DNA from 3 places in the Serratia sp. CoH_122_TC_1 genome. Region 3 is predicted to be linked to each of the others. Evidence: predicted binding sites of a transcription regulator. Region 3 holds the regulator's gene; each other region holds the start of a gene.
What was found. Region 3 encodes CRP, which controls carbon source genes, mostly activating them, when cyclic AMP is high. Its sites were predicted from a motif close to ATGTGANNNNNNTCACAT; they were not measured.
Positions count from the first base shown of each region.

Region 1: a site for CRP is predicted at 3,926-3,943, ahead of AC2FC2_RS06260 (iron-containing alcohol dehydrogenase). Genes of this name have one in related genera too.
Region 2: a site for CRP is predicted at 2,288-2,305, ahead of idnO (gluconate 5-dehydrogenase). Genes of this name have one in related genera too.

Region 1 is NZ_JBXWLA010000004.1:33,534-40,516, reverse strand. It holds gene AC2FC2_RS06275 (CoA-acylating methylmalonate-semialdehyde dehydrogenase) at 1-112, opposite strand, end outside; gene aptA (omega-aminotransferase AptA) at 125-1,465, opposite strand; gene AC2FC2_RS06265 (LysR family transcriptional regulator) at 1,599-2,528, shown strand; gene AC2FC2_RS06260 (iron-containing alcohol dehydrogenase) at 2,662-3,789, opposite strand; gene AC2FC2_RS06255 (helix-turn-helix transcriptional regulator) at 4,055-4,813, shown strand; gene AC2FC2_RS06250 (NAD(P)/FAD-dependent oxidoreductase) at 4,915-6,216, shown strand; gene AC2FC2_RS06245 (cupin domain-containing protein) at 6,238-6,603, shown strand; gene AC2FC2_RS06240 (alpha/beta hydrolase) at 6,645-6,983, opposite strand, start outside.
Region 2 is NZ_JBXWLA010000011.1:142,220-149,202, forward strand. It holds gene AC2FC2_RS15735 (MFS transporter) at 1-396, shown strand, start outside; gene AC2FC2_RS15740 (DUF1097 domain-containing protein) at 623-1,117, shown strand; gene AC2FC2_RS15745 (substrate-binding domain-containing protein) at 1,119-2,102, opposite strand; gene idnO (gluconate 5-dehydrogenase) at 2,372-3,136, shown strand; gene idnD (L-idonate 5-dehydrogenase) at 3,161-4,192, shown strand; gene elaB (stress response protein ElaB) at 4,279-4,590, shown strand; gene AC2FC2_RS15765 (glycoside hydrolase family 94 protein) at 4,635-6,983, opposite strand, start outside.
Region 3 is NZ_JBXWLA010000013.1:20,457-27,439, reverse strand. It holds gene AC2FC2_RS17110 (helicase HerA-like domain-containing protein) at 1-1,016, shown strand, start outside; gene AC2FC2_RS17105 (aminodeoxychorismate synthase component II) at 1,122-1,697, shown strand; gene argD (bifunctional acetylornithine/succinyldiaminopimelate transaminase) at 1,829-3,046, shown strand; gene AC2FC2_RS17095 (YccS/YhfK family putative transporter) at 3,131-5,203, opposite strand; gene crp (cAMP-activated global transcriptional regulator CRP) at 5,258-5,890, opposite strand; gene AC2FC2_RS17085 (OsmC family protein) at 6,270-6,677, shown strand; gene AC2FC2_RS17080 (phosphoribulokinase) at 6,716-6,983, opposite strand, start outside.

The DNA.
Region 1 (6,983 bases), on a different contig from region 3:
GGTCAGCCAGCAAGACCGCCTGATGTGACAGCCCGGTCGCCGGATCGAAGACCGGTTGGCTGCGAGTACCGCCAGTGGCGGACTGGCCGTTGATCCAATGTGCAATTGGCATGGTATTCGTTCCTTATTCGGTGGCGTTGATGGCGTCGCCCAAGGCGTTGATTAACGAATCAATCTGCGCTTCGCTGCTGATAAACGGCGGTGCCAGTTGCAGGGTGTCGCCGCCGTAGCGGACATAAAACCCACTTTCCCAACAGCGCATCGCCACTTCATACGGCCTGCGTGCCGCTTCGCCCGGTCGTGCCGCCAGCGTGATGCCCGCCGCCAGGCCAAAATTGCGAATGTCGGTAACGTGGCGGCAGCTTTGCAATCCGTGCACGGCCTGCTCAAAATACGGCGTCAGCGCCTGAACCCGCTCAATCATCTGCTCGCGCTCAATGATATCCAGCGTCGCCAACCCGACGGCACAGCTAACCGGGTGGGCGGAATAGGTGTAGCCGTGCGGGAATTCGAGCAAATACTCGGGGTCATCGGTGGCCATAAAGGCCTGATAAATCTCTGGGCGAACCACGACTGCGCCCATGGGTTGCGCACCGTTGGTCACCTGTTTGGCGATATTCATCATGTCTGGCGTGACACCGAAGGCTTCAGCGCCGGTCAATGCGCCGCAACGACCGAAGGCGGTGATCACTTCGTCAAAGATCAGCAGAATATTGTGTTGGGTGCAGATCTCACGGATACGTTGCAGATAGCCGACCGGGGGGACAATAACGCCAGCGGAACCGGAAAAGGGTTCGATAATGACGGCAGCGATGGTCGACGCATCACGCAGCGCGATGATCCGGTTCAGTTCTTCTGCCAGATCGGCACCTTGCGCAGGCATCCCGCGCGAAAAGGCGTTTTCCGCCAGCAAGGTATGCGGCAGGTGGTCTGCCTCGGCACTGGTGCCAAAGGCTTTGCGGTTACCGGCAATCCCGCCCACGGCAATCCCGCCAAAGTTGACGCCGTGATAGCCTTTTTCGCGGCCGATAAAGCAGGTTTTTCCTGCCTGACCTTTGGCTCGCCAATAGGCCCGCGCCATTTTTAATGACGTGTCTGCCGCTTCGGAGCCGGAGCCGGTGAAAAAGACATAATCCAGCCCGGCCGGTGTCATGGCTTTAATTTTATTCGCCAACTCGAATGATAAGGTATGGCCGAATTGGAATGCCGGGGAGTAATCCAGTTGGGAAAGTTGTTTATAGGCCGCGTCGGCTATTTCCTGACGGCCATGACCTAATCCGCAGCACCATAACCCGGATAAACCGTCAAAGATTTTACGCCCATCCTGGCTGGTATAATAAACGCCTTCAGCGTGGCTGATGATTCGCGGGTTGGCTTTAAAATTACGGTTACCGGTAAACGGCATCCAATGTGCTTCTAACCATTCACGTTCGGGCTTATTTTCAGGGTGATTTAAATCAGCCATTTTTCCCTCCGGGGGGAGAATAGGTAGGTTTATTAAATTATCTTTCGTGTTAATGAATTGTTGCTTGAAATTGACTATGTTCTGCTTCTTCACTAATGTGAATAATCATATATCGAAACTTACTTAAGGTTTTATGCAAGTAAAAAAGCGCGCACTTTTGGGGCAGTTAGCGGATATGGATTTACGGTTGCTGCGAGTGTTTAAGGCCGTGGTTGACTGCGGCGGCATGAGTGCGGCTGAGCTGGAACTGAATATCAGCCTGTCGACCATCAGCAAGCATATCAAGGATCTGGAGCAGCGTTTGGGGCTGACGCTCTGCCATCGCGGGCGTGAGGGGTTTGCAGTCACTGACGAAGGGCTGTTGATTTATCAGGAAACCATCAATCTCTTGGCGGCGACCGAAGCTTTCCGCCGTGGGGTGGATGATGTGCACCAGCGTTTGGGGGGGCAACTGCATGTGGCGATATTTGATCACACCGTCAGTAATCCTCAGGCACACATCGGCCGGGCGATTGCGTTATTTAGCGAGCAGGCACCGGACGTGTCTTTGCAAATGTATGTGGAACCAATAAATACCATTGAGCGTGGCGTTATTGATGGCCAATTCCAGGTGGGTATTATTCCCATGCACCGTAGTGCAGAAAGTTTATCTTATAGTTCGTTATTTAATGAGAGGATGTTCTTATATTGTGGTGCGCAGCATGAATTATTTTCCGTTAATCATGAAACGCTGAATTGGGATCTGTTGCACCATTATGCCTTTGCCGGTTTAGGCTACCACTCACCGAATATGGAACTGAGCCTGCAACAGCATTTGCAGCGTAAAGCGACCGGATTTGCTCAGGAGTCGATCGCGACGTTGATCCTTTCCGGCAAGTACGTCGGTTTTCTTCCCGACCACTATGCGGCATTTTTTGTCGCGCAGAATATGATGCGGGCGATCAAACCGTCGCTGTTCTGTTACCACTGTGAGTATTCCAGCGTATTACGGCGTTCACCCAGCCCGCAACGGGTCGTGAAGCTGTTCCACGAGTGCCTGCTGGCGGCTCATGGAACAGCTTGATGTTACTGATCTTTCTTCTTGCTGAAAATTTTGAGCAGCACACCGACCAGTATGCCAATCGCGATGCCGGTGAAAATCCAGCTGATGATACCCATTTCCGATCCCCCGCTATTACGTTGATCTCATTCTATAATCATTCGACGCGGAATGCGCCTTCGATCATCAGCTGACGCTGCGGCGCACTGTAGTCGATCAGCGCGTTCTTGCTGTTGGATTTAGCCAGCGTCACGGCCAGTTCGTCGGCGGACAGGGGCAGATCGTCCTGCCAAAACGTGGCGATGGCGTTGCGGGTAATGAAGTCGATCAGGTAGCGTTCCGGGCTGTCATGTTGTTCGGGGAACAGGCGAGTGGCGAGGTCGGCCATCAGTGCCCGCTGCTGCGGTTGTTCACTTTGAGCCAGCAGCTCGAGGAAAGGCAGCAGCAGACGGCCGCAGACCTGTCCGTGGTGATAATCGCGCAATGCGCCAATCTCACCTGCAATACCGTGGATCACACCCAGCCCCGCGGCACTCAGCGTCAGCCCACCTAAGTAGGACGCCTGCATGATGTCCTCACGTGCCTGATCGCTGCGGTTGAGCCTGGGCCAGGCTTGCAGGAAGTGGCGGATACCGGTCAATGACATCTCTCGCGTCATGGCATTGGCGGTTTTGGACAGGTAGGCCTCGAACAAATGGGTGAAGGCATCGATGGCGCAGTAAGCCAGGACCTTATCCGGCGCACCCTGCAGCAGTTGTGGGTCCAGAATAGCGGTATGAGGGACAAAATTGTTATGCCGCAGCGAGGCTTTCACCTTACTGAACTGGGTATCTGTGATGACCGCATTCTGGGTGACTTCGCTGCCGGTACCGGCCGTGGTCGGGATGGCAATCAGCGGCAAGGTGGCCCCACTGATTTTAGTGTCGCCGACTTTTTCCATATAGCGCAGGGTTGGCAGTGGGTGCTCAACCAGGGCGGCAAAGGCCTTGGCGGCATCCAGCACGCTACCGCCGCCGATCGCCACCACCCGCTGAGCCTTGCCGCGCCAGCGCGCTACCCAGGCGTCAATCTCGTGCGGTGACGCCTCGTGGCTGACGATTTCAGTGCCAATAAGCAGCGGCGTCAACGTGTCCGCCAGCGAAGAATACACCGCGCCTTTGAGAAATGAGCGGCAGCTAAACAGTAGCGTCGGCTGCGGTTCTGCGTTCAGTAGCGGGATCAGTTGGCTGATACTGCCGTGGCCGAACCAGGTATGGCGGTTGGCGATCGTCAGGCTGGTTGTCATAGTCTCTCCTTGGCGCACGAAAACCACAGCATAAGCCAGCCTCAGCGGCCGAACCACTGCTTTTCACTGCCTGAATGACATTCCATTAATATGTTAACCCAGCATGATTGTGGCAGGGCGCAATAATCTCGCGAAGGTGTGATTTGTTTAACATGTAAACAATTCAGGGATTGCATTTGGCGCCATTGAGTGTTTTTTATAACAAGCAGGCCAGGATGAAGCCGGAGCACAGTGATTGTTAATTTATTAATGATGGCGGGCAGAGATGACTATTCAGGTCGAACGATTATCAGCGGTGATCGACGCGGTGGCGACCCCAGGCTTTTATCCTGGCTTGTTGGCCTGGCTGGAAGGCTTTTTCGCTTTTGATAATGCCATTGTCTACGCCTTTGAACGCGGCCAGGCGCCGCGCTGCCTGATAAAAACCGAGAAGGAAAATAGCGACGCGGTTAACCAACTTTACCAACAGGGCGCCTACCTCCAGGATCCGTTTTATCAGGCGCTGAACGGCGGCGCTGGGGGCGACGTGCTAACGCTGCGCCAGCTCGCGCCTTGCGGTTTCTACCATACTGATTATTACCGTAATTTTTACCGCAAGACCGGCTGGCATGACGAAGCTGGCGTGCTGTTGCCCCTGACGGCGGAACGCGGGCTGGGGGTGTTCTTCGGGTCGGCGCGTCAATCGGTCGGGGTACGCTCCCCCCAACTGGCGGATTTACGCGATGCGCTGACGCTATTGAAAAGCGTCGCTCGTCTGCATGGGGAAGTGATTGCCGCCCCCGCTACGCCGGAAAAGGTAATGGACAAGGCCGTGCAGGCGCGTTATCTGCTGACGCCCCGCGAACGCGAGATTGTGGATCTGATCCTTGAGGGTTGCGGCTCACAGCAGATTGCTGACCGGTTGTTCATCAGCGTGGGCACGGTGAAAAATCACCGCAAGAACATCTACAGCAAGCTGAATATCGGCTCACAGGCTGAACTGTTCAGCTTGCTGTTAGCCACCCCGCTGCGACGCAGTGCCTGAGTGTTAATTATTTGTTGCGAATGTCCCTAAGGGGATATGGTGGCCGCCGGGTCGCTTGCCGATAATCCGATGATAGAGCCAAGGTCATCGGGAGTGCGGCAGTGAATAATAATATCGAATCCTTAACCTACTACGCGGCAACCAAAAAGTACGATCTGCGCTTCCCGACGTTGGAAGAAGATCTGGACGTTGACGTCGTCATCATCGGTGGCGGCTTCTCCGGCATTAATACTGCCCTGGAGCTGGCGGAGCGGGGCATCACCAATATCGCCATTCTCGAAGGACGTCATCTGGGCTACGGTGGCACCGGCCGCAACGGTGGGCAGGTGATGGCGGGGATCGGCCATGACCTGGAAAAGATCAAACGCCACGTCGGTCCTGCCGGGCTGGAAACCATCTTTAAAATCAGCAACCTCGGTGCCGGGATTATTCGCGAACGCATCAAAAAATACCAAATCGACGCCGATTTTTGCTTTGGCTACGGCTACCTCGGCAGCAACGCGCGCCAGGAGAAAACCCTGCGCAGCTGGCTGAAGGAATTTAAAGCGGTATCGCCTGACGAAGAGATCGAACTTTATACCGGTGCGGAAGTGAAGCAGGTGGTGGGATCGGACGCTTATACCTGCGCGTTGAAACACATGGGCGGCGGGCATGTGCATTCACTTAACCTGCTGCTGGGCGAGGCCAAAGCGCTGAGCGACTACGGTGTGAAAATTTTCGAGAACAGCAGCGTGCTGGGCGTGGAGTACGGTTCGCGCATTAAGGTACGCACCGCCATGGGATCGGTACGCGCCAATAAGATGCTGTGGGCCTGCAACGGTTTTCTCAACGGCATGGAGCCGTTCATCTACAACAAAACCATCAATACCTATGCTTTCCAATTGGCGACCGAACCGCTCCCTGACGCGTTGATCCGGCAGATCAGCCCGATCCGCGGCGCCTACAGCGATATTCGCCCGGTGATCGACTACTACCGGGTGACCAATGAAAACCGGCTGCTGTTCGGCAGTGCGACCCGGTTGATCGAATACATTCCGGCAGATCTCAAAGCCTGGAACCGTAATCTGATGTTGAAGGTGTTCCCCTATCTGCATGACGTCAAAATCGACCTGGCCTGGGGCGGCCCGCTGTGCTGTAGCGCCAACCTGTTCCCGCAGATTGGTACCTTGCCACAGCACGATAACGTGTTCTACGTACAGGGTTACTCCGGCTTTGGCGTCACGCCGAGTCATATCGTCTGCAAGGTGCTGGCGGAGGGCATGAGCGAAGGATCGGATCGTTACGATCTGATGAGTTCGATTCCGCACGTCAATATCTTCGGCAAGGACAAACTGCGGCGGGTGATGACCACTGCCGGCAAAGTTTGGCACCAGACATCCGGCTACTGGAAAGGCCGCCGTTAATTCTTATGAGAGGAGAGAGACATGAAACCATTACTGCTTAAGCAACCGCTGCCTGAATTGCTGGAAATTGGCAGCGTCAGCAACCTGGGTGCCAAAGTGATCGCCGGGGAGCCGAACGTGGGCGTCGCGACTATTTTCGGTGAGCCAACCGATAACCTGAACTGCGGCATTTTTAGCTGTACGCGCGGTACCTTCGTGATGGAATACCCGTTCGCCGAACATGCCACCGTATGGGAAGGCACGGCCACGCTGACTGATGAGAACACCGGTAAATCTGTGCAGTACCAGGCTGGTGACTCGTGGTTTGTCGAGAAGGGCACGCCGGTTCGCTGGGAAATCACCTCCGATCGTTTTGTAAAACACTATCTGGCCATTGTCGAAGGCTGATCCTATTGTAATCCCCTCTCCTGCAGGAGAGGGGAAACCGCTTATCCCAGCACCCGCTCAATAAAACTGCCGATCCGCTTCAGGATCTGATCTTTGTTGGTTTCGTTAAAGCTCTCATGACGCCCACCTGGGTTCACCATAGATTCAAAATCGTTGCCCTTCAGCATGTTGATGGCGGTTTGCGACTGTGCCATGAGCACCAGCCGGTCATCATCACCGTGTATCCATAACGTGGGCAAGGCACCAAAGCCCGGCCCGGCGTTGATTTTGGCCAGCATGTGCTGCATGCCATGCAGCGTCGGGCGTTTGAATGGGCCGTGCCACACCAGCGGGTCGGCCTGGTAGGCAATGCCGACGGCCGGATCGCGCGACAGCGTCGC
Region 2 (6,983 bases), on a different contig from region 3:
ATTAGCCAGATCCTGAGCCGCCGCGTTAATGCTCGTCACTCGCTGATGTTTGGCTGCCTGGCGCAAGCGCTGTCAGTCGTGGTGTTCGCCGAAGCCATACAGATTCATTCGTTGGGTCTGGCCAGTGCCGGTATGGTGATTGCGGGTTATGCCTACGGGGCTATCTTTGTCGGCAGTGCCACATTGGTGAATCTGATTTCACCGAAGGCAAGCCATGCAAGACTGATTTCGCTGTTTTACGTTATTGCTTATATCGCCAACTGGATCCCTATCCTGTTGGGGGTAGTGATCGACCATGCCAGCTTGCATCTGGCGGTCAACCTGTTATTCCTGGTCAGTGCCGTGGTGTGCTTAATGTTAAGCCTCATGGTGACCCGCGCGGGCTTCCCACGCTGAGATTTCAGCGCCCGATCTCATTTGGGCGTGAGTGAATCTGGTAAACGATTTCCCTGGTGTTGTTGTGTGTCATTTCCAGCGTGCTTGCCACGCTGGTTTTTTTTTGTGACAAATTCCTCAGTTCTGTAATTACCATGTTTCTCATTACATATTTTATGTGATTCCCATCATATATTTTTGCCGATTTTCGCGTAAACTGCGCGCTTCCTTTTCAGCGGGTCGGTTTATGAACGTTATTTTTGCCATTGCTTTGACTACCGGGATCCTCTCTGGCGTTTGGGGATGGGTTGCGGTGAGCCTGGGGTTAATCAGCTGGGCCGGTTTTCTCGGCTGCACAGCCTATTTCGCCTGCCCGCAGGGGGGATTAAAAGGGTTGTTAATCAGCACCTTGACCAGTTGCAGCGGCGTCTTTTGGGCTATGGCGATCATTCACGGCAGTGAGCTCGCTCCAGGCTGGAGTATGCTCGGTTATCTGCTGACCGGCGTGGTGGCTTTTTTGATGTGCATTCAGGCAAAGCAACAGTGGCTGGGGTTCGTGCCTGGTACCTTCATTGGCGCTTGCGCGACCTTTGCTGGTGGCGGTGACTGGCCGTTGGTGACCCTGTCTTTACTGGTTGGGCTGGTGTTCGGTTACGCGATGAAAAACAGCGGCTTGTGGTTGGCGGCACGCAATGAGAAAACCAAAGCGACCGCTGTTGTTACCGAGAATGTTAACCGCTGATTCAAATGGTACCGCCGAGGGAAATGCGGTAGTGCAGGTCCACGCGCTCAATGCAGGGTAGCCCTTTTATGCGTTTGAGCAAGATCTCCGTAGCGACTTTACCCATATCAAACCTTGGTGTGATCACGCTGGCGATGCCCGGTGTGGTGGCTTTGCCGATATCCAAACCGTGAAAACCTGATAGGGCGACGTCCTGTGGAACTTGTAACCCGAGCCGGAGACACGCCTGCAACACGCCAACGGCCAGATCGTCATTGGTGCATAAGATACCGTCCAAATCAGGATAGAGTTGACGGGCCATCGCCAGCATATCGGAACCCACACTGACAGACGACACCCGATGCGGTGTGATTTGACGCGGCGCTAACCCTTGGTTTTCCATCGCCTGGCAATAGCCTTGAAAGCGCTTGTTATCGCGGGCATCAGACATGGCACCAAAATAAACCACCTGACGTTTTCCGCTGGCAAGCAGCGCTTCTGTCATGTCATAACCGGCCTGATAGTTATCGAACCCCACGGCAATCCGCCCCTCCGGGGCTTCAAGATCCATCACCTGCGCTACCGGGATTTTTGCTGCCGCCAAGTATTTCTCTGCCCGTAATGTGTGCTCAGAATCTGTCAGAATCAGCCCCGCGATGGGGTAGGCCAGCAGTTGGACGATGTGCTCTTCCTCTCGTTGGCGGCTGTAATCATAGTTCACCACCAGGGTCTGATAACCGTGTTCCAGCGTAATGGATTCGATACCGGCTAACAGGTCGGCAAAAATCTGATTGTTGAACGAAGGGATCAGGACGCCTATACGCGGTTTTTGCGTTGAGCGCGCTTCATCGCTGTCGGTGAAATTAACCTCTTTCATCACTTGGGCAATTTTCGCGGCGGTTTCTGCAGCCACCTTTTCTGGCGTGCGCAGATAGCGGCTGACGGTCATTTTTGTCACACCGGCGAGCAGCGCAATATCCTGCAGCGTGACGCGTTGGTTCTTCATTCTGATGCCTTAGCTGGGGGGGCGGAAAGGGCCCGCATGATGTCATGTTAACAAATCGATCTGGCGATAACAATCCGCCTCATAAAGTATAAAAACTATATTTTTCAATAAACTATGTTGATATGTTTTCTCGACGGAATGCGTAGCTTCACGTTAAAGGTAACAGGTTTTAGTAACACTGTTTTAAGTGATCTAGATCGCATTTTTGCTGGCAGCGATCCGCTGAGATAGACGCCTGTTCTTTCTGAATGACATGGCCGGGGTGCGTTATGAACAACTTGTTTTCACTGGATAATAAAAAAATACTGATTACCGGCGCTTCTCGGGGCATTGGCTTTCTGCTGGCTCGTGGGCTGGCGCAGTATGGTGCCCATATTCTGGTCAATGCGACCACTCAGGAAAATGCGCAGCGTGCGGTTGAAGCGTTGCGACGCGAAGGTTTCCGCGCCGACGCCGCGGCCTTTGACGTGACCGACTCTCAGGCCATTCATGCTGCTATTGAGCAAATCGAGGCAGAGGGCGGTGGAATCGATGTGCTGATCAACAATGCGGGCATTCAGCGCCGTCATCCGTTTACCGAGTTCCCGGAAAAAGAGTGGGACGAGATTATTGCCGTCAATCAAAAAGCGGTCTTTATGGTCTCGCAAGCCGTGGCGCGCCATATGGTGCAGCGCCAAAGCGGAAAAATCATCAATATTGGCTCAATGCAGAGCGAACTGGGCCGTGACACCATTACACCCTATGCCGCGTCAAAGGGGGCGGTAAAAATGTTGACGCGCGGCATGTGTGTAGAGCTGGCGCGCTATAACATTCAGGTAAATGGCATTGCTCCGGGCTACTTCAAAACGGAAATGACCCAGGCGCTGGCGGACAATGCGGAGTTTACCGCGTGGCTGACCAAACGCACTCCGGCTGCCCGTTGGGGTGATCCGCAGGAGTTGATTGGTGCTGCCGTATTCTTGTCATCAAAGGCATCCGATTTTGTTAATGGCCACCTGCTGTTTGTCGATGGCGGCATGTCCGCTGCGGTATAACCGCCTGCTTAATGGAAAATAATGATGAAAATTCAAACCCAATCCTGCGTGGTTAAAGGCAAATATGACGTCGCAGTGGTGGAGCAGGAGGTGGAATACCAAGGGACGGGCACGCTGGTGAAAATCACGCGTGGTGGTATCTGTGGTTCAGACCTGCATTACTACCAAGAAGGCAAGGTTGGCAGCTTTCAAGTGCGCCAGCCGATGGTGCTTGGCCATGAGGTGATTGGTGAGGTGGTGGCCAGTGATACTGCGCGACTGGCTGTTGGCCAAAAGGTGGCGTTGAACCCCAGCAAACCCTGCGGGCTGTGCAAATATTGCCTGGCGAACCAGCAAAACCAGTGTACTCACATGCGTTTCTTCGGCAGCGCCATGTATTTTCCCCATGTGGATGGTGCCTTCACCCAATACAAAGTGGTTGATAGTGCGCAGTGCATTGCCTTTGACGCCGATCGCGATGAGAAGGTGATGGTGTTTGCTGAACCTTTGGCCGTCGCGATTCATGCTGCAAAACAGCCAGGGGAGGTAAACGGCAAAAGGGTGTTTGTTTCCGGTGTTGGGCCGATCGGGTGCTTACTGGTGGCTGCATTGAAGGCACTGGGCGCCAGCGAAATTGTTTGTGCCGATCTTAGCCCACGTTGCCTGGATATCGCCCGTGAGATGGGGGCGTCTATCTGCATGCATGCAAGCAATGACGATTTTAGCCGTTACCAACAGGAGAAAGGCTATTTTGACATCGCGTTTGAAGTTTCCGGCCATCCGTTATCCCTGTTGCGCTGTCTGGAGGTCACCCGTGCCAAGGGGACGGTCGTGCAAGTGGGTATGGGCGGCAGTTTCCCTGATTTTCCACTGATGCTGCTGATCGCCAAAGAGTTGAATTTACTGGGCTCATTCCGTTTTGTTGAAGAGTTTGATATCGCGGTTGCCTGGTTGTCCGACGGGACGATCAATCCGTTGCCGCTGCTCTCCGCTGAGTTTAACAATCAGCAACTGGAACAAGCTCTGGCATTCGCCGGCGATAAGCGCCTGGCCGCCAAGGTCCAGCTGGTGTTCTAATTTTAGCCAATAGTCTGATGGCGGGGAGCGGCTATCCTTGTCTATAGTTAAGGGCCGCTTCATTTTTTAAATACGGAGAACTTAACATGGCGAGAAATACGGATGCAGATCAAACCACGCTCGACGACGATCTGAGAATGCTGAGCGACACGCTGGAAGAAGTGTTGAAGTACTCCGGCGATCGCGCCGATCAGGCCTACATCGACATTAAAGCCCATGCCGAAGAGGCGTTGAGTGAGGTCAAGTCACGGCTGACTGACTCTACCGAATCCTACTATGCGCGTGCCAAGGACGCGGTTTGCCGCACTGACGGCTATGTGCGTGAAAAACCATGGCACAGTGTCGGCATTGGGGCGACGGTCGGATTGGTGCTGGGTCTGTTGTTGGCGCGTAAATAACGACGTAAAGGTATTGGGCGCGGTCATTCACCGCGCCCTTGGTTTTACTGCCCCAGCATGACGTCCACGTGATGGATTTTCCCGTCGTCTACCAGCGTTATTACGGCCTCCGGCTGTTCTTCACCATCAACGGTGATCTGCGTCGTTCCCGTTCCCTGCCGGATAATCAACTGGTACTCGCTGCCACCCTCCCGGTAATTCAGTGTCACCTGTGGCCAGTCCGCAGGCAGACGGGTGTTGATGGACAACTGATTGCCACGGCGTTTCAATCCCAGCAGTGACTCGACAATCAGCCGGTACATCCAACCGGCAGAGCCGGTATACCAACTCCAGCCGCCACGACCGACGTGCGGCGCGACCGCGTATATATCGGCGGTCGCCACGTAAGGCTCAACCTTGTAGCGCTCGGCGGCGGTGCTGTCCAGGCTGTGGTTGATCGGGTTGATGAGCGCCATCAGTTCCCAGGCGCGTTCGATATTGCCCATTTCGGCGAAGGCCATGACCGCCCATACCGCGCCGTGGGTATACTGACCGCCATTTTCCCGCACGCCAGGCAGATAACCGCGGATATAACCCGGATTAGGGCCGTTGCCATCGAATGGCGGTGTCAGCAGTTTTATCAGACCAGCTTGGTTGTCTACCAGGTGTTTATCCAGCGATTGCATCGCCTGCAGGCTGCGTGTTTTATCCGCCGCACCGGACAACACAGACCAGCTCTGGGCGATGGCGTCGATGCGGCACTCAGTTGATTGTTGAGAACCTAGCGGCTCTCCACTGTCAAAGTAGCCCCGACGATACCATTCGCCATCCCAGGCATGGTCACGCAGGTTATCGCGCAAGGTATCGGCCTGTTGTCGACAGAGTGCCGCCAGTTCGTTGTCGTTGCGCGCAGCAGCGACGTTGCCGTAACGCTGCAGGATATGGAACAGGAAGAAACCGAGCCAGACGCTTTCACCTCGCCCCTCCAGGCCCACCATATTCATGCCATCGTTCCAGTCACCCGCCCCCATCAGCGGCAGGCCGTGCTCACCAAAGGTTAATCCGTGTTTTAACGCCCGTACGCCGTGCTGATACAGGGTTTCCTGTATTGCGCTTGATGCGGGTTGCTCATACGAGGATTCCTCACCCGGCGCCAGTTTGCGCGCCTCCAGATAGCCGACGGACTCATCGAGAATGGACCGATCGTCGGTGGCATCCAGGTAATGACAAATGGCCAGCGGCAGCCACAGGTAGTCATCCGAACAGCGCGTACGCACCCCGTTGCCCTGTGGCGGGTGCCACCAGTGTTGGACGTCGCCTTCGATAAACTGGCGCGAAGCGCACAGCAGGATCTGTTCGCGCAGACGTTCTGGGGCCGCATGGGTCAATGCCAACGTGTCTTGCAATTGGTCGCGGAAACCGAAGGCCCCGCCGGACTGATAGTAACCGCTGCGTGCCTGAATACGGCAGGAGAGGGTTTGGTACAGTAACCAACCATTGGCCAGCAGGTCGACGGCGGGATGCGGCGTCCCGATTTGCACCTTGTTGAGAATGCTGTCCCAATGTGCCGTAACGCGTTGCAGTTCATCTTGCAGTTTGTCTTCCCGCAGGTATTTTTGCAACAGGGCCTCAGCCTCATCGGCGTTTTGCCCCAACCCAAGGGCAAACACCAGACTGCGTTGATCGCCATCGATCAGGCTGAGCGCCGACTGAACGGCCCCACAGGGATCCATAGCTGCGCCCACTTTGCCCGACAGTCGCCGCAGTTTCAGCACCACCGGGTTGGCCAGCGAACCGTTGCGTCCGATAAATTCACGCCGATCGCCACTGATGGAACAATGCACGCCGGTGACACCAAAGAAAGCGGTGCGATCTGAACCGCTGCTGCCGTAATGGTTGGTGGCCAGGATGCCACAGCCGCTTTCAGGCGATGCGGCCTGTGTGACAATGTGCATGGCCGATTTTTGCCGCAAATCACCCAGAATAAATTCCACGTAGCCGGTTGCCGACAACTTGCGCGTGCGCCCCGAGGTATTGGTCAGGGTTAGCAGGAACAGTTTGACCGGTGCATCTTTGGCCACCAGCACGGTGAACTGACTGTCGATACCGTTTTCGCGGTGGTCAAAGACGCTGTAGCCGAAACCGTGGCGGGTCAGGTAGTGCCCACGGCCCCGGGCAGGCAGTGGTGTGGGGGACCAGAAGTGCCCGTTCTCTTCATCACGCAGATAGAAGGCCTCCCCGCTGCGGTCGCAGATAGGGTCGTTATCCCAGGGGGTCAGGCGGTATTCATGGGCGTTTTCGTACCAGGTGTAGGCCTGACCACTTTCCGAGACAACGGTGCCGAACATCGGATTAGCGATCACGTTCGACCAAGGGGCGGGCGTGATCTTACTTTCGTTCATTGCGATCACATA
Region 3 (6,983 bases):
AACAGTTCCAGACTCAATACGGCAATATCTCTTCCGCTTCGGTAGGTGCGATCCAGCGCGGGTTGCTGACGCTGGAAGAACAGGGTGCCAATATGTTCTTCGGCGAACCGATGCTGGACATCAATGACCTGATGAAAACTGATGCCAATGGGCAGGGTATTATCAACCTGCTGGCGGCAGATAAGCTGATTAATCAGCCGAAGCTGTATTCGGTGTTCCTGCTGTGGCTCCTGGCCGAGCTATTCGAACACCTGCCAGAAGTGGGCGATCCAGAACAGCCAAAGCTGGTGTTCTTCTTCGATGAAGCGCATCTGTTGTTCAACGATGCGCCGGCGGCCTTGCTGACCAAAATCGAACAGGTTGTGCGTTTGATCCGCTCCAAAGGTGTCGGAATTTACTTTGTGACCCAGAACCCGCTGGATATCCCGGACAGCGTGCTGGGGCAGTTGGGCAACCGCGTGCAGCATGCGTTGCGGGCCTTTACGCCACGCGATCAGAAAGCCGTGAAGGCCGCGGCACAAACCATGCGTGCCAACCCGGCCTTTGATGCCGAAACGGCGATCGCTGAGCTGGGCGTTGGCGAGGCGTTGGTCTCTTTCCTCGACGAAAAAGGGCGTCCTAATGTGGTGGAGCGGGCGATGGTGATCGCGCCGGAATCCAAAATGGGGATGCTGGGGGCGGAAGGGCTCAACAGTGCGATCAATAAGTCGCCGTTGTATGGGCGTTACGAAGATATGGTTGACCGTGAGTCGGCCTATGAAAAGCTGTCGGCTCAGGGGTTTTCTACCGTCGGCACCCCGCAAGCAGGCCAGTCTGCACAGCAACCTCAGGCACAACAGCAGGCGGGTGGCGGCTTGATGGGGGGGCTGAATGAAATCTTGTTTGGTTCTACCGGCCCGCGCGGCGGCAAGCATGATGGCATTGTCCAGACTGCGGCCAAAAGCATGGCACGCGATCTGGGCCGTCAGATCTTGCGCGGTGTACTGGGCTCGATTATGGGCGGTCGCAAAAAGTAAGCTGAAATTATCGGTAGCGGCGGTATTGTAGGGGCGTTGTATACTGCGCCCGTGTAAATCGGGGCAAGGTATTTGCCCCCTACGATGATGCCCGTTGGAAAGACTATGCTGCTGTTGATCGATAACTACGACTCTTTTACCTATAACCTTTACCAGTACTTCTGCGAATTGGGCGCCGAGGTGGTGGTAAAGCGCAACGATGAGCTGCAACTGGCCGACATCGAAAGGCTGGCGCCGCAGCGTTTAGTGATTTCTCCCGGCCCCTGCACGCCGAACGAAGCCGGCATTTCGCTGGATGCCATCCGTCATTTTGCCGGTAAATTGCCGATCCTCGGTGTTTGTCTGGGCCATCAGGCGCTGGGGCAGGCCTTTGGCGCTAAGGTGGTGCGGGCACGAGAAGTCATGCACGGCAAAACCTCGGCGATCCGCCATTTTGATTCTGGTGTTTTTCACGGGTTGCACAATCCGCTGACGGTGACCCGTTATCACTCGTTGGTGCTTGAAGCCGCGACGCTGCCGGACTGTTTTGACGTGACGGCCTGGAGTGAGCGCGACGGTGTGCACGATGAGATCATGGGCATTCGCCACCGCCAGCTGGCGCTGGAAGGGGTGCAGTTCCATCCTGAGAGCATTCTCAGCGAACAGGGGCACCAACTGCTGGATAATTTCCTTAAAAGTTAAACCGTTAGCTTTTTTTTCGCCGGGAAGGTGATTTGCGTTTGCCCTTCATTGGTTTTTTATGCATATTTTGTGATTATATTTTCACTTGTTCATCAAGATTACGCTGAAGAACCCCTAGGGTGGACCCAATAATGACCGAAAAATCCGCAGTAAGCCGCAGTACCTTTGATCAGGTTATCCTGCCTGTTTATGCACCTGCTCAGTTCGTGCCGGTACGCGGTAAAGGCAGCCGTGTATGGGATCAACAGGGGAAAGAGTACATCGATTTCTCCGGTGGCATCGCGGTGACGGCGTTGGGGCATTGCCACCCGGCGCTGGTGGCGGCGCTGAAAGAGCAGGGTGAAACCCTGTGGCATACCAGCAACGTCTTCACGAACGAACCGGCGCTGCGCTTGGCCACCAAATTGATCCAGGCCACGTTTGCCGATCGGGTGTTTTTCGCCAACTCCGGTGCGGAAGCCAATGAGGCGGCCTTCAAACTGGCACGCCATTACGCGATTACCCGGCATAGTCCATACAAAACCAAAATCATCGCGTTTTATAACGCGTTTCACGGCCGTACGCTCTTCACGGTCTCAGTGGGTGGGCAGGCCAAGTATTCTGACGGCTTTGGGCCGAAGCCTGCGGATATCGTGCACGTGCCGTTCAACGATCTGGCTGCGGTAAAAGCCGTGATGGATGACCACACCTGTGCGGTAGTGATGGAACCGATTCAGGGTGAAGGCGGTATTACCCCGGTAAATGCCGAATTCCTCAAAGGCGTACGTGAACTCTGCGACAAGCACCAGGCGCTACTGATATTCGATGAAGTACAAAGCGGTATGGGGCGCAGCGGCAAGCTGTTCGCTTACATGCATTATGGTGTGACGCCGGACATTCTTACCACAGCCAAAGCTCTCGGTGGTGGTTTCCCGGTCAGCGCCATGTTGACCACCGAAGACATTGCGTCGGTAATGCAGGTAGGCACTCATGGCACCACCTACGGTGGCAACCCGCTAGCCTGTGCCGTGGCAGAAGCCGCACTGGACGTGATCAATACGCCAGAGGTGCTGAGCGGCATTGAACTGCGCCATGGTTTGTACGTGCAGGCGTTAAAGAAGGTGGGCGAGCAGTACGGTATCTTCAGCGACATTCGTGGCATGGGCCTGCTGATTGGTGCTGAGCTGACACCGCAATATCAGGGTAAAGCGCGTGACTTCCTGACCGCTGCCGCTGCACGTGGGCTGATGATTCTTAACGCCGGGCCAAATGTGATCCGCTTTGCTCCTTCGCTGGTGGTGGAGACTCAGGATATTGACGAGGGTATGGCACTGTTTGAGTTGGCCGTGCAGGATGTGATTAACGCTTAATGCGTTGCATGGATGACGGGGCGCGCCCCTCCCACAAAACAACAGAGCACTATGTCATCAACCTAAGGGCGCCCTACGGCGCCCTTATTGATCGCGTAATTTACGCTTCAGCCAGATGCCGTGGTGCGGACGCTGGCGCCAGGCCAGTGACGAAATGGTGTGCATCACGCTCAGGTGCGACAGAATGCGCCGCAGGTGGCGTTCCATCTCGGTAATCGGCATCTCTGGGTGGAGATCCGGCGGCTGCATGATGGCGTTGCTGCTCGGCCCGTCGTATTCCAGGCGCTGCTGACAGCTTTGCAGCGCGATTTCACAGGTTTGCAGATACTCCTCCGCCAGCTTTGGCGTCAGCATATAGTGTTCACGCGCCAGAATGGTCATTGCATTAAGATGCTCAACAATAAACTGGCTGTGTGTCACCCACAGGCGCATATCCGCCAGATAGCTCGATTCAAACCCCGGCTCCTGCATTGCCTGATTAAGCGAGGTGAAAAGCGCATTGTGTGACTGATTGACCTGCATGCGGGCATAGGCCAGCGCACTGGGATCGGGCTCTTGCTCTTCCAACAGTAAACGCAATGCCTGTTGATCGTTCTCCAGCGCTTGGTGAGCGTTCTTACGCAGCAAACCGCTTTGCCACTGTGGCCATAACCAGATGGTGCTGCCAAACACCAGCACACAACCGATCAAGGTATCGATCAGGCGTGGAACCAGAAAATGGGTACCGTTTAGCGCCAGTAATTGCAAGGTGTAGACCGCCGTTACCGTAAAACCAATCACTGCCAACCCGTAGTTTTTACGCGAGACCAAGTAGGCCAGCAGGGTGATCACCAGCATTACGCTCAGCGTTTCAGCCTCAGGCAACTGCAGTTGCAGCAGGCCGGCGGCGAGTACGAGCCCAACCAGGGTGCCAAGCGCACGGTGCTGGATACGTACCCGGGTGGCGTTGTAGCCATTCTGGCTCACCAGCATGATGGTCAACAGTATCCAGTAAGGCTTCGGTAAGTTGAAAATCATCCCGAGGCTACTGCCGGCAGCGAGTGTGACACCCAGGCGTGCCGCATTGCGCAGGGCGTTGGATTTAAATGACAGGTAACTAACTAGCGCAGGCCAGAACGGCAAACGGTTTTGATTGGCCATCAGATCGCGTCGGTAAAGCGGGTGTTGGGTGCGTAACAGACGAGCAATACGGCTGAAATGGTAGTAACAGAACTGCCCAACGGGGTTATCCGGGTGCTGCGCTGCCACTTTCTCTAGCGCCGCCAGTTCATTGTCCATATTGAAACGCTGAGAATGCTGGTGATAGAGAATATCGTGTGCCACCGTGCGCAGCCGGCCGGCAATCACCTGTGCATTGCGGCGGATGATGGCTTCGGCCTGGCTTTGCTCCACCAGTTTTTGCACTTCTTCCGGCAGATGTAGACTGACGGTAATGTGTTCCTGCAGATCCAGTGCGACCTGAAAAGTACGCTGTAGGCGCTTTTGTTCGAGGTTACTGGCGTGCGGTAGAAAGTTAAGCTGCTGATACAGCAGGGTGATCAGATCCATCACTTTTTGCTGGCGTATCAACAGTGGCGGTAATGCGGTCTGTGGATCGGTATGCTGGGTCAGCAGCGAATATTTGGCCTCAAAGTAGTCCGCCAGTTCCAAATAGAGCTGATTGAGCGATTCGCGCATCGGTTGTTCTTTCCACAGCGTGAACCAAAACCAGGTAAACAGCCCGTACCAGGCGGTACCCACGACGTATAGCAGCGGTGCGTGCCAAAGCGGAACTGTACCGGCCATACTGAGGGAGAAAATGGCGGCAACCAGCGAGGCGGGCAACAGGCGGGCATGTAACGGACTTATTTCACCGCTGACGCCGAGAAGCAGTGCCAGGCCAAGCATCAACACCGGCAACGGCAAGTGCCAAAGCAATGCTTGCTGTAATAGCAGGCTGCTGAGTGCAAATAGAGAGCCACCGACGATCAGACGTTTGAAGAAGCGTTTGTGAGGGGTGTCTAGCCCGGCAATATTGCAGCAGGCAGGAACCAGGGAAAATAATAGGCCGTATTGCAGTTGGCCGCTCAACAGGCCGAGTAACACTGGCAGGCACAGCACCAGCGTTTGCCGCAGTGCATAGTTGACTTCCGGGTGGTAAATCAGTCTGCGCCACATGATGACTTGGGGCATAAAAAAACGGCGCGAATCATCGCGCCGTTTTTTCAGTGATTAACGCGTGCCGTAAACGACAATGGTTTTGCCGTGGGCGGAGATCAGGTTTTGATCTTCAAGCATTTTCAGAATACGGCCAACGGTTTCACGTGAACAACCGACGATTTGGCCAATTTCCTGACGAGTAATTTTAATCTGCATACCATCAGGATGGGTCATGGCATCAGGTTGTTTCGCCAGGTTCAGCAGTGTTTGCGCGATACGGCCTGTAACGTCCAGGAAGGCGAGGTTACCCACTTTCTCAGATGTTATCTGCAGACGGTTTGCCATCTGGGCTGACAGGCGCATCAGGATGTCCGGGTTGACCTGAATTAACTGGCGGAATTTCTTGTAGGAAATTTCAGCCACTTCACAGGCGGTCTTCGCCCTAACCCAGGCGCTACGCTCCTGACCTTCTTCAAATAATCCAAGCTCGCCGATGAAATCCCCCTGGTTAAGGTAGGATAAAATCATCTCTTTACCTTCTTCATCCTTAATCAGCACCGCGACGGAGCCTTTGACGATGTAGTAAAGCGTTTCGGCTTTTTCACCTTGGTGAATCAGCGTACTTTTGGATGGATATTTGTGGATATGGCAATGAGACAGGAACCATTCGAGAGTAGGGTCTGTTTGCGGTTTGCCGAGAACCATTCGCTGTTATCCTCTGTTGTTATCGCTGCCTTGTGTCACAGGGGTCAGAGTTCCCTGTAAAACCTGTTGTCGCCGTTGTTTTAATGGTGGCTATCAGCAGATTTTGAGGCGTGTCATAAATATACGCTGTCGCTCTAGCATATTAACTTGCCGGGAGAGCTGCAAGCTACATTCTGTTAACATACCGGTAAAGGAGCCTTTCCCTGGGAGTTTCCCTGAAATCAGTGTCCCGGAAAGATTTATTGCGGCTCTGTTTGTAGCACAGAGTGAGGCGGGTGTCTTGTGTTGTCTCGCTTCAGCATGATTAGCATCAGGTTCCGTTGCCAGTTTCTATGCGAAAGCGTACCCTGATTTTAAGAAATTAACCGGAGTGACCAGTATGCAGGCAAGAGTTAAGTGGGTGGAAGGGTTAACGTTTCTGGGTGAATCCGCGTCTGGCCATCAGGTGTTGATGGACGGCAATGCGGGCGACAAAGCGCCCAGCCCGATGGAAATGGTGCTGATGTCGGTAGGGGGCTGTAGTGCTATCGATGTGGTGTCGATCCTGCAAAAAGGGCGTAATGATGTGCGTGATTGCGAGGTCAAGCTGACTTCTGAACGACGTGAAGAAGCACCGCGGCTGTTCACCCATATCAACCTGCACTTTATCGTGAGCGGTAAAGATCTGAGCGACAAAATCGTTGAGCGGGCGGTGAACCTCTCGGCGGAGAAATACTGCTCGGTGTCATTGATGCTGAGTAAGGCCGCAAGCGTGACTCACAGCTTTGAAATCCGCGACGTGGCCTAATGGCGAAAAGGCGCGGCTGACTGCCGCGCTCTACCCACTTATTCGATTTTTTTGCCTTCCAGCAGACGCTGCACCAAGGGTGCCATGATCAGCTCCATCGCCAGCCCCATTTTGCCGCCCGGCACCACAAGCGTATTGATGTGTGAGATAAAGGATCCCTGCAGCATCGCCAGTAAATAAGGGAAGTCGATTTGATCCAGGCCGCGGAAGTGAATCACCACAAAGCTCTCGTCCAGCGAAGGGATCGCCTTGGCGGCAAACGGATTCGACGTGTCGACCGTGGGTACCCGCTGGAAGTTGATATGG